DNA from 2 places in the Mesorhizobium sp. M0058 genome. Region 2 is predicted to be linked to the other one. Evidence: predicted binding sites of a transcription regulator. Region 2 holds the regulator's gene; the other holds the start of a gene.
The links. Region 2 encodes PhoB, which activates phosphate uptake and scavenging genes when phosphate is short. Its sites were predicted from a motif close to TGTCATNNANCTGTCAT; they were not measured.
Positions count from the first base shown of each region.

Region 1: ppk2 (polyphosphate kinase 2) is a predicted target of PhoB. The motif match lies at 4,113-4,129, and genes of this name have one in related genera.

Region 1 covers NZ_JAMYUQ010000002.1:293,090-300,705, forward strand. Annotated here, with positions in the region: gene NKJ75_RS04250 (multidrug efflux MFS transporter) at 1-352, opposite strand, end outside; gene NKJ75_RS04255 (GntR family transcriptional regulator) at 496-1,161, shown strand; gene NKJ75_RS04260 (DUF982 domain-containing protein) at 1,271-1,504, shown strand; gene NKJ75_RS04265 (hypothetical protein) at 1,577-1,735, opposite strand; gene NKJ75_RS04270 (glycosyl transferase family 90) at 1,914-2,885, shown strand; gene NKJ75_RS04275 (aldo/keto reductase) at 2,906-3,949, opposite strand; gene ppk2 (polyphosphate kinase 2) at 4,190-5,110, shown strand; gene NKJ75_RS04285 (dihydrofolate reductase family protein) at 5,339-5,983, opposite strand; gene NKJ75_RS04290 (winged helix-turn-helix transcriptional regulator) at 6,093-6,788, opposite strand; gene NKJ75_RS04295 (DUF1330 domain-containing protein) at 6,965-7,291, shown strand; gene hemB (porphobilinogen synthase) at 7,326-7,616, opposite strand, start outside.
Region 2 covers NZ_JAMYUQ010000008.1:7-7,622, reverse strand. Annotated here, with positions in the region: gene pstC (phosphate ABC transporter permease subunit PstC) at 1-1,344, shown strand, start outside; gene pstA (phosphate ABC transporter permease PstA) at 1,341-2,657, shown strand; gene pstB (phosphate ABC transporter ATP-binding protein PstB) at 2,675-3,499, shown strand; gene phoU (phosphate signaling complex protein PhoU) at 3,541-4,245, shown strand; gene phoB (phosphate regulon transcriptional regulator PhoB) at 4,262-4,951, shown strand; gene NKJ75_RS14850 (ROK family protein) at 4,982-6,217, opposite strand; gene xylF (D-xylose ABC transporter substrate-binding protein) at 6,483-7,523, shown strand.

The sequences.
Region 1 (7,616 bases), on a different contig from region 2:
ATTGCCAGACGGTCTGCACCATGCCGGTCAGCGACATGCAGATCGCCATGCCGAAACTGGCGCGCACCAGCATCACCTTGCGGCCATAACGGTCACCCAGCCGTCCCCACAGTGGCGCGACAAGGGCGGCGGCAAGGAAGGTGGCGCCGAAAGCGATGCCGGACCATTGCACGATCGCCGCGTGGCCGACGGCGCCCAGCTGTTCGACATAGAGCGGCAGGAACGGCAGCAGCAACGTCATCGCCACAAGCGTGCTGAATGATCCGGCAAAGCACACGAACAGGTTGCGCCGCCAATGAATGTTGTAGGTGGAAGGCGCTTCGGCGGCCTGCGCTGCACTGTCCTGCGGCATGTCCTGTCCTGTCCGCTTGCTGCGGATACCATTTTGGGATACCAACTTGGTACCTCATGGACGCAAAGCCCGGCTGCTGTCAATCAGGCGCTCTCAAAGTGATCGGCAAGACCAACGGCCGATCGCCAGCAATGGAAGCAACTATGTCGCAGATGCAGATCGTCGAAAAAGCGCTTCGCGAGATGATCCTTGGCCTCGAGATCGGTCCTGGCGAGCGGCTGACGGAGCGCTGGATCGAGAGCCGCTTCGGCGCCTCGCGCACGCCGGTCAGGGCAGCCCTGCTGCGGCTGGAGACGGAAGGGCTGATCTGCCGCGACGGGCGCGGTTGGACCGTGTCGCCGATCAACCTTGCCGAATTGGAACAGATCGCTGTGTACCGCGAAGCGGTCGAGGTCGCGGCGGTCAGGCTGACTTCGGCGCTGGCCGACAGGAGCGCAGCCGATGTCATCGAGGCGATGCTGGACTCCTGCGACACTGCCACGCCGCGCGAGGAATGGCACCGCGTCGGCATGGATTTCCATATCGAACTGGCGCGGCTCTCCGGCAACGAGTTCCTGTTTCGGGCCGTGCGCGATGCCATGACGCGCCTGTCGCGGGCGCGCTGGCTGGAGGTGCGCGACGAGGCGGCGCTTGGCCGCGCCTGGAGCGAGCATCACGCCATTCTGGCAGCGGTGCGGGCCGGCGATGCCGATGCGGCGGCGGCGCGACTTTCCGCCCATATCGCCGGCAGCCGCGCCCGCCTGGTGACGTCGTTGCACAATGACCGGCGCGGCCTGCGCGCCAGGGGTTTTGCCGTCGTCGCCGCTTGATACCGGTCACGAAAACGAAAGAACGCCGACGCCATCCGCTTTCGGCCTCGCTTCGCGGACGCCGATGGCGTAAGAGGCGGCCATGGAAAACAACCGATTTGAAACACCCGTGACCGTTAAGTCGGGCACGGAGGGAAGCACTCAGCTCTTGCGTACGGTGCGCGAGGCTTCCGATTACCTGCTCAACAGCTGGCCCGGCAAGCGCAGCCCCAAGCACCGCGAAGCGCTGCAGGCCTGCCATGACGCGCTGGCCGGCGACAAGCCGGCGATGATTGCAAGACGCGCCTTCATCGCCGCCGCGCGCGAGGTCAACGTCTTCGTCAGCGACAAGGCCCCGGCCTGATCACATCGGCCTGATCACACCGGCATTTTGCCAGGATCCGGCCCGTTTCGCGGGCCGGTGATCCTGTCTTGCCTATTTTTCTGTCTCGGTGTCGGTTTTGGAACTTGCCTCGTTCTCAGGCTCGGCGCGCTCCTTGGCCGCGACCTTGGCGGCGAGCTTCTCCGCCTTCTTGGCGGCCTTCTGCCGGTCGCGCTCTTTGCGTTCCTGACCGTAATTCGGTGGTCGAGCCATATCGTTTCCTTTCGCTGTGCCTGATCCTGCCTAGAAGCATTGGCCGGCAAACACAACAGCGCCGCGAGGGCAGATGCCAGCGGTTCTGGACTTGCGTGATGGCGAACACAATGGTTTAGAAAAGGCTGCGGGACAGTTGCTGGAGCCGCCGCCGACCGATTTCGAATCAAAACGACCGATGGCCACGCTTCAAAGAAACGCACAGAAGCTGATCTACTATGCGCGCAACGCCATGCGCGACATCGCGCCGCCGGTTCTTTTCCGGCGCCGGCTCGGCCGGCTGCTCGATCAGGCCAGGCTTTCCGACGCATCGGTCCGCCAGCGGCTCAATTACTACAACACGCTGCGGGAGCCTTTTAGCCCCAGCCCCGAGGCCGTGCCGGTCAGCCGGCTGCCGTCGGACCGCAGCATGTACTATTACGATCTGAAGGAGTTCACCCGTTATTTCGACCCAGATCTGCGCATCGACCTGGAATTCGGCGACGTCATCGAAGTGCCGAAGATGCCGTCGATCGTCAAGGACCGGCCGATAGCGGGCGACAACGGCAACGGCGTCCTGTTCAAGCTGAACAAGTTCCGTCATTTCTACATGCCGGCCGACGATGTCGCCTTCGCCGACAAGCATCCGCTCGTCGTTTGGCGCGGCGAACTCAACAATCCGATCCGCACCTTGTTGCTGGATGCAGCCCGCAATCTGCCGTTCTGCGATGTCGGCACGCCGAGGGCGACAGCACTTGCGGAATACCGCAAGCCCTATCTCAGCATCGATCAGCAGCGCCGCTATCGCTACATCATCTCGCTCGAAGGCAATGATGTCGCGACCAATCTGAAATGGATCATGAGCTCGAACTCGCTCTGCCTGATGCCGCCGCCGACTTACGAGACCTGGTTCGCCGAGGGGCAACTCGAGCCCGATGTCCATTATGTGCCGCTGGCGCCCGACTTCAGCGATCTGGCCGAGCGGGTGCATCATCTCGAGCAGCATCCGGCCGAGGCCCAGCGCATCGTTGCGGCGGCCAACGCCTATTGCCGCAAATTCGCCGACGAGCGGGCCGAGCAGGCGATCTGCCTGCTCGTGCTCTACAAATATTTCGTGCTCAGCGGCCAGATCGAGCCCGATCCGCAGGTCTGGCGGTTTATCGCGGGCTAGCCGCTTCCGGCGCCCTTAAGTCAGATAACGCTGCGGTCCATAACCAGATCGGCCGGGCCGAAGCGGTCCTTCGCCGTAAACTGCTGGTGCCAGTAGGGATAGAGCACCGGCGGCCGGCTGACGGCATCGAGGCGCTGGCGTTCATCAAAGGACAGCGTCAGGCTTGCCGCGGCGAGATTGTCTTTCAACTGGGCCTCGTTGCGTGCGCCAATCACCAGCGAACTGACGGCCGGCCGGCCAAGCAGCCAGGCCAGCGCCACCTGGGCCGCCGAGACGCCGCGAGTGGCGCCGATGTCGACCAGCACGTCGACGATCCGCCACAGCCGGTCCTCGTCGCGGATCGGTGGTTCCGACCAGCCGCCGATCTGGCGCGCCGTCGGACTGTCGCGGCGGTATTTTCCCGACATCAGGCCGCCGGCGAGCGGGCTCCACACCAGCACGCCAAGGCCCTGGTCGACCGAGATCGGCAAGAGCTCATACTCGGCCTCGCGTGCTTCCAGCGTGTAGTGGATCTGCTGGGTGACGAAGCGCGGCTGGTGCTGGCTGTCGCTGATGCCGAGCGCCTTCATGACCTGCCAGCCGGAATAGTTGGAGCAGCCGACATAGCGGATCTTGCCCTGGGCAACCAGCGTGTCGAGCGCGGCGATGGTTTCCTCGAGCGGCGTCGCGCCATCCCATTCGTGCAGGAAATAGATGTCGATGACATCTGTCCTGAGGCGCTTCAGGCTCTTCTCGCATTCGCGGATCAGATGATGGCGCGACAGGCCCTCGTCATTGGGGCCCTTGCCGATCCGCATGCGCGCCTTGGAGGCGATCAGCACGTCGTTCTTGCGCTTGCCGCCGAGCGCCTCGCCGATGATCTCTTCCGACAATCCGTTCGAATAGACATTGGCGGTGTCGATGAGATTGATGCCGGCATCGATGCAAGTGTCGATGATGCGCGAGGCCTCCGCGAGATCGGAATTGCCGACGGCAGCGAACGGCCCGCTGCCGCCGAAGGTCATGGTTCCCAAGGTCAGCGTCGAAACTTTCAAGCCGGAACGGCCAAGCGTGCGGTATTCCATGTCGGTCCTCGCAATTTTGGTGGGTGGGGATTTACTGGAGAAGGGCGGGCAGCCCGAACGGGTCGGCCATTTGTAGGACAATTTGAGCGGCTTGTCGCCATGCCACGGCGATGGATCAGCCATGCCTCGCCGATTTGCAGCGATGATCGGCTGGCTGGCGGGTTGCAATAAAACCGTCATTGCCGGCCTATATCAAGTCGGCTCAGGGTTTCATGTCAGCCGGCAAGCGGAGCAGTGGAAATGACCGAGTTGAAGCAGAATTCTCCGGCCAGGGATTGGCTGGAAGCCGAACTCGCCGACATGCTCGACGAGGACTATGAGCTTGAAATGTCGGAGCCGGCGCTGTCGCTGGAGATCTCCAAGATCTACAAGAACGCGCATCCGCCGTCGATCGACCGCATGCAGTATTTCCGCGACCTGATCGGCTTGCAGTCGGAACTAATCAAGCTGCAGTCCTGGGTCGCCTACCACAAGAAGAAGCTGGTGGTGGTTTTCGAAGGACGCGATTCCGCCGGCAAGGGCGGCGTCATCAAGCGCATCACCCAGCGCCTCAACCCGCGCATCTGCCGCGTCGTGGCGCTGCCGGCGCCGACCGAGCGCGAAAAATCGCAGTGGTATTTCCAGCGCTACGTGCCGCATCTGCCGGCCGGCGGCGAGATCGTGCTGTTCGACCGCTCCTGGTACAACCGCTCCGGCGTCGAGCGGGTGATGGGCTTTGCCGAACCCGATCAGGTCGAAGAGTTCTTCCGCGACGTGCCGGAGTTCGAGCGCATGTTGGTCCGCTCCGGCGTCACGCTGGTCAAATACTGGTTCTCGATCACCGACGAGGAACAGCAGATGCGCTTCATGATGCGCATCCACGACCCGATGAAGCAGTGGAAGCTGTCGCCGATGGACCTGCAGTCGCGCGTGCGCTGGGAGCAGTACACCAAGGCCAAGGAAGAGACGTTTGCCCGCACCAACATCCCCGAGGCACCGTGGTACATCGTCGAAGGCAACGACAAGAAGCGGGCGCGGCTGAACTGCATCGACCATCTCCTCAAACAGCTGCCCTATGAGGACGTGCCGCACGAAGAAATCACGCTGCCCGAGCGGGTGTTCAACCCGGAGTACGAGCGCCAGGTCCTGCCGCGCGAGCTTTACGTGCCGGAGAAGTATTGAGCGTCTTCGCAATTGAAGACACGAGAGGACGGCATTCTTTCGCGCCCCCCTCTGTCCTGCCGGACATCTCCCCCACAAGGGGGGAGATTGGCAGCTTCGCCGATGGCGCCCTTCTTGCTACGTTGATGAGTGGCGAAAGCCGGCGCGACATCCGATCTCCCCCGGCGTGGGGGAGATGTCCGGAAGGACAGAGGGGGCGCGACGGATCGCAATTTTCCCAAATGAGGCTTACACCCGCTTGATCGTCACATGCGTGGCGAGCGCTGTCGCCACCTGCTCGGTGCACTGGTAACCCAGCTTCAGCATATCCAGCCCGGCAAACAGGCTCTCGCCCCTCCCGAGCAACACCGGCGACACCGCCAGATGCAACTCGTCAATGAGCTTCTCTTGCAGATATTGCCGGATGGTGGAAACGCCGCCGCCGACGCGGACATCCTTGCCGCCGGCCGCGGCCTTTGCTTGTTCGAGCGCGGCGTGGATGCCGCCGGTAACGAAGTGGAAAATGGTGCCGCCTTCCATCACAATGGAGTCGCGCTCGTAGTGGGTCAGCACGAAGGTCGGCACATGATAGGGCGGGTTGTCGCCCCACCAGCCTTTCCAGCTCTCGTCTGGCCATTCGCCGCGGATTGGACCGAACATGTTGCGGCCGAGGATCCAGGCGCCGACATTGTCGAAGCTGCGGACGGTGAACCGGTCGTCCACATCGGTGCTGCCGCCATCCTTGCCGACCATCTCGTGGAAGGTGCGGGTGCCGGTCATCCATTTGTGCAGATCTTCGCCACCAACGCCGAGCGGATTTTGCAGGTCCTGGTCAGGACCGGCGCCGAAACCGTCGAGCGACAAGGTGAAGGCATTGACGCGGAGTTTGGACATGGAAGACTCCCTTTGATGACCAGTTGTGATTTGCAATCAGTATTCAAACTGATTGCATTTTGCAACTAGTATTTTAGAGGCAAGCCGATCTGTGGAATGCGCAGGGACCTCAAGCCGCCACGCGCTTCGGCATCACCGCAAACGGGCTGAGCCCAAGCCAGATCTGCATCTTGCCGGCGACGTCGAGATCGCCGGTCAGGCTGATCTTGTCGCGTTCCTTGTGAACTGTCGTCAGCCCCATCCAGATCGAGGTCATGGTGCACAGATCGGTCGAGACGTAGAGATCGACGTCGAAGCCCGGATCGTACCAGCAAAGATCGACCTCGCCCTGCTTTTCGACGATCAGCCACCACGATCGTTTTGACGCCGGCAGGTCATGGTACAGGAATTGTATCACGGTGCGCCCGTCCGGCAGCGGACTGGGGTTCAGATTGCGCCGCATGTCCCACATCAGCAGCGACGGATCGAGGTTTTTGAGCGACAGCCTGGCCTCGACCCATTTCTGGCCCCAAAACCCCATCGCCTCGACAACCGGGCGCAAATCCCGGCCCGCCTCGGTCAGCCGGTATTCGAACACGCCCTTCTCGGTCGCGATCTCGGTCCGCTCGACGATGCCGCCGGCCTCGAGGTCCTTGAGCCGTTGCGACAGAAGGGTTGGCGACATTTTCGGCACGCCGCGGCGCAAATCGTTGAAGCGGGTCGACCCCGCCACCAGTTCGCGCAGCAGCACCATGGTCCAGCGTGTGCAGAGCAGCTCGGCGGCCATGGAGAGCGGGCAGAATTGCTTGTAACCGGCTTGTGTCATGTGGTGAGCTCCAAAAGATGTTGCCGGACCTTATTCAGAAAACCTGAGTTCAGCCAGTACAGAAGCTGTACTGGCACCCCCGGTACAGTTCTGTGACTGGAGCGGTCCGGCGCCGCCATGCGAGGCAGCGGTCACGTCACCGGGCAGTCCGGTGCCGATCCATGAGGAGTTGGACAATGACCGCTTACGTGATCGCAGACATCAAGGTGAAGGACGACAAATGGGTGCCGGCCTATGCCGCTTCGGTGCATGACCTCGTCCACAAGCATGGCGGCAAGTATCTCGCCCGCAGCGGCAATGTGAAGACGCTGGAGGGCAAGCCGCTCGACACCAGCCTGATCGCCATCATGGCGTTTCCGTCGGCAAAGGCAGCCGAAGCCTTCACCAACGATCCGCAATACGCTCCGTTTGTGGCGGAGCGTCAGAAGGGCAGCGACAGCCGCTTCCAACTGATCGACGATACCGATCTCGCCGGAACGATTCCTTATTTGCCAAAGGCGTGAGGAAAAGCCGGAACCCGGAGCATCCAGGTTCCGGCTAACCCTTCAGCAGTTGCGCCACTTCCGGCGCGAAGTAAGTCAGGATGCCGTCACAGCCGGCGCGCTTGAAGGCGAGCAGCGATTCCAGCATCGCCTTTTCGCCGTCGATCCAGCCATTGGCGGCCGCCGCCTTGATCATCGAATATTCGCCTGACACCTGGTAGGCGAAGGTCGGCATCTGGAACTCGTCCTTCAGCCGGCGGATGATGTCGAGATAGGGCAGGCCGGGCTTGACCATCAGCATGTCGGCGCCCTCGGCGATATCCTGCTCGGCCTCGCGCACCGCTTC
Region 2 (7,616 bases):
CATTATCATGGCTGGTGGGCCTTTCTGCTCGCGGTCCTGCCTGCCGTCCTGCTGCTCGCCGTCTGGGATATCGGCTCTTCCTTCTATCTCGACCGGCACATCCATGCCGCTTTGCCCGAGCGCACCGCCGACACAAAGGTGGCCAGCGAAGCGCTCGACGCCAGCATGGTGAAGAGCCTGGCCAAGGGCCTGCGCCGGCTCGATGGCGATACCGCACTTCCCGCTACTTTCGCCGAATTGCAGCCGCTGCTCGCCGCCAAGGGCGTGGCACTGGCCAGCGACACACAGGACTATATGATCCCGATCGCGGTCGAGGCGAACCAGGTCCAGGACCGGCTCGGCCTGTTCGGCGCCGTGCTGACCTTCGCGCTGTCGGTCGCCGGCGCCTTCTATGCGCTGAGGCAGATCGCGCCGCGCGCCAGGGCGCGCAACAATGTCGAGAAGCTGATGCTGTGGGGGCTGCTTGCGGCCTCGACCATCGCCATCCTGACCACGGTCGGCATCGTGCTGTCGATGCTGTTCCAGACGATCACCTTCTTCGAGAGCGTATCGCCGATGAGCTTCTTCTTCGGCACGGTGTGGGATCCGCGTTTCGCCGCCGCCGGTTCCGGCGGCAGCCAGGGTCAGTTCGGCCTGATCCCGCTACTCGCCGGCACGCTCTACATCGCCGCCGTCGCGCTTCTGGTCGCAGTGCCGGTCGGGCTGATGTCGGCGGTCTACATGTCCGAATATGCCTCGCGCGGTGTGCGCTCGGTGGTCAAGCCGGCGTTGGAACTGCTGGCCGGCATTCCGACCATCGTCTACGGCATCTTCGCCGTTGTCACGCTCGGACCGTTCTTGCGCGACCTGTCGGCGGCACTCACCGGCGGCTCGCCCTTCATCCAGGGCCAGAGCATCTTCACCGCCGGTCTGGTGATGGGCGTCATGCTGATCCCGGTCGTGTCCTCTTTGTCCGACGACATCATCACCGCGGTGCCGCGCGCAATGCGTGACGGCTCGCTCGGCCTCGGCGCCACGCGCTCCGAGACGATCAAGCGGGTGATCCTGCCGGCGGCACTGCCCGGCATCGTCGGCGCCATCCTGTTGACGGCGTCGCGCGCCATCGGCGAGACGATGATCGTCGTGCTGGCGGCGGGCGTCGCCGCCAATCTGACGGCCAATCCGTTCGAGGCGATGACGACCATCACCGTCAAGATTGTCAACCAGCTGACCGGCGATCTCGAGTTCAACTCGCCGCAGACGCTGGTCGCCTTCGCGCTCGGCCTGACGCTGTTCGCGCTGACGCTGGTGATGAACATCGTCGCCCTCTACATCGTGCGCAAGTACCGGGAGCAGTACGAATGACCGACATCCCCCTGGACACGATGGCGGGTGCCGTCGCGCGTCCGCGCCGCGACATCGGGCTGAAGGCGCGCTATGCCGCCGAACGCCGGTTCCGCATCTATGGCGTGATTGCGATCTCGGTGGGCCTGGCGTTCCTGGCCATCATGTTGATCACCATCGTCTCGAAAGGCTACACCGCCTTCTGGCAGACGACGGTGACGCTTCCGATCACCTTCGATGAGAAGGTCATCGACCCCTCGAACAAGCGTGCCACAGACCCGAATGTGCTGATCAAGGCGAACTATCCCAAGCTCGCCGAAAACGCGCTGGTGGCCAAGCTCGGCATCGATCCGGCCAACAAGCCGATGATGCTGAAGCTCAGGGGCTTCCTGTCGGAAGGCGCCCGCGTCCAGCTGCGCGACATCGTCTCCGCCGATCCGTCGGTGATCGGCAGGACGCGTGACGTCGACATCCTGGCTGCCGCGAACCTCGACTCGGCCTTCAAGGGTCAGATCGACCTCGGCGTCGATGAAGCGCGCCGCAAGGTGTCCAACCAGCAGATCGACTGGATGAACAAGCTTAAAGCCGACGGCGTGATGGCCGAGCATTTCAACACCGGCCTGTTCACCTATGGCGCCTCCAGCCGGCCCGAAACGTCGGGCATGGGCGTGGCGATCATCGGCTCGTTCTACATGATGGTGATCGTGCTGTTGCTGGCGCTGCCGATCGGCGTCGCCGCCTCGATCTATCTCGAGGAATTCGCCAAGAAGAACCGCTTCACCGACCTGATCGAGGTCAACATCAACAATCTCGCGGCGGTGCCGTCGATCGTCTTCGGTCTGCTTGGCCTTGCCGTGTTCATCAACTTCCTCGGCATGCCGCGCTCGGCTTCCTTCGTCGGCGGCCTGGTGCTGACCTTGATGACATTGCCGACCATAATCATCGCCACGCGCGCCGCCCTCGCCGCGGTGCCGCCGTCGATCCGCTCGGCGGCCCTAGGTCTCGGCGCCTCCAAGATGCAGATGGTGTTCCATCACATCCTGCCGCTTGCCGCCCCAGGCATCCTTACCGGCACCATCATGGGCCTGGCGCGTGCGCTCGGCGAGACAGCACCGCTGCTCTTGATCGGCATGGTCGCTTTCGTCGCCGATTATCCGACGACGCCTTTCGATCCGGCGACCGCGCTGCCGGTTCAGATCTATATGTGGGCAAACGAGGCTGAGCGCGCTTTTGTCGAGCGCATGTCCGGCGCCATCATCATCCTGCTCGTCTTCCTCATGGCCATGAACATCACCGCGATCGTGCTCCGGCGCCGGTTCGAGCGGCGCTGGTAGAAAAAAGGCAATTTGGTATGAACATCATGACCGAACAGTCCCTTGAGAATGCAGTGGGCGACAAAATGAACGCCAAGTCGAACGAAGTCATCAAGATGCGCGGCGACAAGGTCGGCGTCTTCTACGGCGAGAAGCAGGCGTTGTTCGACGTCAATCTCGACATCCGCCAGAACCAGGTGACGGCGCTGATCGGCCCGTCCGGCTGCGGCAAGTCGACCTTCCTGCGCTGCCTCAACCGCATGAACGACACCATCGATTCGGCGCGGGTGACCGGCAAGATCACGCTCGATGAAGACGACATCTACGACAAGAACATCGATGTCGTCGAACTGCGCGCCCGCGTCGGCATGGTGTTCCAGAAACCCAACCCGTTCCCGAAGTCGATCTACGAGAACGTCGCCTACGGCCCGCGCATCCATGGGCTGGCCAAGCGCAAGTCCGACATGGACCAGATCGTCGAGCAGAGCCTGAAGAAGGCTGCGATCTGGAACGAGGTCAAGGACCGCCTGCAGGAGCCCGGCACCGGCCTGTCCGGCGGCCAGCAGCAGCGCCTGTGCATCGCGCGCGCCATCGCCGTGTCGCCGGAGGTGATCCTGATGGACGAGCCCTGCTCGGCGCTCGATCCGATCGCCACCGCCCGTGTCGAGGAGCTGATCGACGAACTGCGCCAGAACTACACGATCGTCATCGTCACCCACTCGATGCAGCAGGCGGCGCGCGTCTCGCAGCGCACGGCGATGTTCCATCTCGGCTATCTCGTCGAGGAGGGCGCCACCGACAAGATGTTCACCAACCCCGACGACAAGCGCACCCAGGACTACATTACCGGCCGCTTCGGCTGAGCCGTCCGGCGGGTGAATTTTCAGGCACGAGGACCAAGATCATGGGTGAACATACCGTCGCCTCCTTCGATGAAGAGCTCGGGCAGATCAGCAAGCTGATCCGCGACATGGGCGATCTGGCAGGCTCGATGGTCAGCGGCTCGACCAGGGCGCTGCTCAATTCGGACAATGCGCTGGCACAGCGTGTCGTTTCCGACGACGCCATCATGGATGCGCGCCAGCGCGAACTGGACGACCGCGCCATCACGCTGATCGCCAAGCGCCAGCCGATGGCCAACGATCTGCGCGCCGTGGTCGGCTCGATCCGCATGGCGGGCGACCTCGAGCGCATCGGCGACCTCGCCAAGAACATCGCCAAACGCGTCGGCACCGTGGGCTTGAGCGTCACGCCGCGCGACCTCTCGCACTCCATCGATGCCATGGCGCAACTGGTGCTGATCCAGGTGCAAGGCGTCGTCGAGGAATATGCCGCCACCGATGCGGCAGCGCTTGCAAAACTCAGGAATGACGACGAGCGCATCGACGTCAAATACACGTCCGTGTTTCGTGAGCTCTTGACCTACATGATGGAAGACCCTCGCAACATCACCGCCTGCACGCATCTCTTGTTCTGCGCCAAGAATCTTGAGCGCATCGGCGATCATGTCACCAACATCGCCGAAAATGCGTATTATGTGCTGACCGGCCAGCAATTGCCCGCCAATCGTCCGAAGCAGGACGAGACGGCGATGGCCACGCCGGCCTGATGAGGGTGAACTGCCTATGATCGCGCCACGCATCATGGTCGTGGAGGACGAGGAGCCGCTGGGCGTGCTCCTCCGCTACAACCTCGAATCCGAAGGCTATCAGGTCGAGGTGGTGACACGCGGCGACGAAGCCGAGATCCGCCTGCAGGAAAACGTGCCCGATCTCCTGGTGCTCGACTGGATGGTGCCCGCTGTTTCCGGCATCGAGCTCTGCCGGCGGCTTAGAGTGCGGCCCGAAACCGAGCGGCTGCCGATCATCATGCTGACCGCGCGCGGTGAGGAAAGCGATCGCGTGCGCGGCCTGTCCACCGGTGCCGACGACTATCTGGTCAAGCCATTCTCGACGCCGGAGTTCATGGCGCGCGTGAAGGCGCTGCTGCGCCGGGCCAAGCCGGAAGTGCTGTCGAGCGTGCTCAAGGTCGGCGACATCGTGCTCGATCGAGAATCGCACCGGGTCTACCGCAAGAAGAGCGAGATCAGGCTCGGACCGACCGAGTTCCGGCTGCTCGAATTCATGATGCGCCATCCCGGCCGCGTGTTCTCGCGCAGCCAACTGCTCGACAATGTCTGGGGCGAGACGATCTATATAGACGAGCGAACCGTCGACGTCCATGTCGGGCGCTTACGCAAAGCGGTCAACAACGGCCGCATGCCGGATGTCATCCGTACCATTCGCGGCGCCGGCTACGCGATCAGGGAAGATTAGGATGCTGCGCGTCGCGCCGTTGCCGGCCATTCAGGCGACATGCTTGCCGGATTTGGCCTGAATGCCCGGCGCGAAAATCTCCTGATCGACGAAGCCGAGCGCGCGCATGGCACAGCCTTCGCGGATCAGCGGCAGCTCGTTGGGCTCGGTGTCGAAGGAGATCGATTTCGAGTGCTGGCCGCCGGCGGTCTGGGCGATCGCTTCGCGCAATGCCGGTTCGATCAGGTCGAAGGCGGCGGCGCTGACGCCTACCATGGCGACGGGTGCCGGATCGATCAGCGCAAACAGGCTGCCGAGGCCGAAGCCGAGCGCCTCGCCGGCCCTGCGATAGGCTTCGCGCTCCGGGCCGTCGGTTTCGCGGGCGCGCGCGGCGAGTGCGCGCATATCAGCGTCGCCGATATCGACCGGCTCGGCATCCTCGCCCATCATTTTGGCGCTGCGCCAGATGGCGTAGTTTCCGGCATAGGCTTCCACGCAGCCGCGCCGCCCGCAGCGGCAGAGCGCGCCGCCCGGACGGTGGATCATGTGGCCGAACTCGCCGCCCGAGGAATGGGTGCCGGTGAACAGTTCGCCTTTCAGCACCAGGCCCATGCCGATGCCGTGCGATAAGAGGATGGCGATAAAATTGTCGCGGTAGCGCTCGGGCTGGCGCCATTGCAGCGCCACCGCCATCATGTTGCAATCGTTCTCCATGGTGGCAGGAATGCCGAATTCCGCTTCCAACATGTCGGCGAAGGCAATGTCGGTCAGTGGCGTGATCGGCGACCACAGCATGGCGCGCGCCTGCGAATCGGTGATGCCCTGGATGCCCATGGCAATGCGGGCGATGCTCTGGACATCGAGGTCGGGATCCTCAAGCCGCCGCCGGACGATTGCTACGCATTCGCCAATCAGCTCGTCGCGCGGCTTGGTCAGCGTGTCCAGCCGGCGCTGTTCCTCGGCGACGACGTGGCCGGCATAGTCGATGACGGTGACGGACAGGAAATTGAGCGACAGCACGACGGTCATCACCGCCGCCGCTTCCGGGTTGAGACCAAGGCCCACCTGCGGCCGGCCGCGTTTCAGTGCGCCGGTCTCGCCAGGTTTGCCTTCAATCAGGATGCCTTCTTGAATCAGATCAGACGAGATTGCCGATATGGTCGAGTGGCTGAGGCCGGTGGTCGCCGCAATCTCGGTCCGCGACGGCTGGCCGGCCCGGCGCACGGCTGAAATCACCATCGCACGGTTGCGACGGCGCAGATCGTCGTGGCGGATTCCAACCGACATTTGTTTCCTCCCGGCCTCCTCGCGCCTCATGATAGTGACGGCGTTCGACGGCACCAGCCAAATATTGGCAGACGCCGGCAGCCCTGTCATTGTTTATTGCGGACCTCGAAAAAATTCGGCACGGCCATCAGAATCCATCAGAATCGATGTTGACAGCGCGTTATCATTGAACCAGTATTTTTTCGAGGCTCGAAAAAATAGCGCCTCTGTGTGCCGGCCCTCGGGCCAGTTTTGTCGCGCCGCACGCGGCGCAGGGAGGATTATGATGAACAGATTTGCAGCCGCCATGCTGGCGGGTGTCGCCATGTCGCTGGCGCTGATGTCGGTCGCGCAGGCGAAGGACAAGGTCATCGGCGTGTCGTGGTCGAACTTCCAGGAAGAGCGCTGGAAGACCGACGAGGCGGCGATGAAAACGGCGATAGAGGCTGCCGGCGACAAGTACATTTCCGCCGACGCGCAGTCCAATCCCGGCAAGCAGCTGACCGACGTCGAAAGCCTGATCTCGCAGGGCGCCAACTCGCTGATCATCCTGGCGCAGGACGCCTCGGCCATCGGCCCGGCGGTGCAGAAGGCGCTGGACGAAGGCATTCCGGTCGTCGGCTATGACCGCCTGATCGAGAACAAGGACGTCTTCTACCTGACCTTCGACAACAAGGAAGTCGGCCGCATGCAGGCCCGCGAAGTGTTCAAGGCGAAGCCCGAAGGCAACTATGTCTTCATCAAGGGCTCTGGCTCGGATCCGAATGCCGATTTCCTGTTCTCGGGCTCGATGGAAGTGCTCAAGGAAGCCATCGACTCGGGCAAGATCAAGAATGTCGGCGAGGCCTATACCGATGGCTGGCTGCCGGCCAACGCGCAAAAGAACATGGAACAGTTCCTGACCGCCAATGACAACAAGGTCGATGCCGTGGTTGCGGCCAATGACGGCACCGCCGGCGGCGTTGTCGCCGCGCTGACGGCGCAGGGCCTTGCCGGAACGGTTCCGGTCTCGGGCCAGGACGGCGACCATGCCGCTCTGAACCGCATCGCGCTCGGCACGCAGACGGTGTCGGTGTGGAAGGACGCGCGCGAACTCGGCAAGAACGCCGCCGAGATCGCCTCGCAGCTTGCCGATGGCAAGAAGACGGGCGACATTGCCGGCGCCAAGGACTTCACCACGCCTGGCGGCAACACCGTCAAGTCGCTGTTCCTGACCCCCGTCGCGATCACCAAGGACAACCTCAACGTCGTCATCGACGCCGGCTGGATCAAGAAGGACGAAGTCTGCACGGGCGTCGCCGCCGGCAGCGTCGCGGCTTGCAACTGATCTCGACGACTTGAAGAAATGAGGCGCCGCGGGGGGGAAACCCCGGGGGTTTTTTAAACGGAAATTTTTGTTTTACGCCAAGGGGGGGAAAAT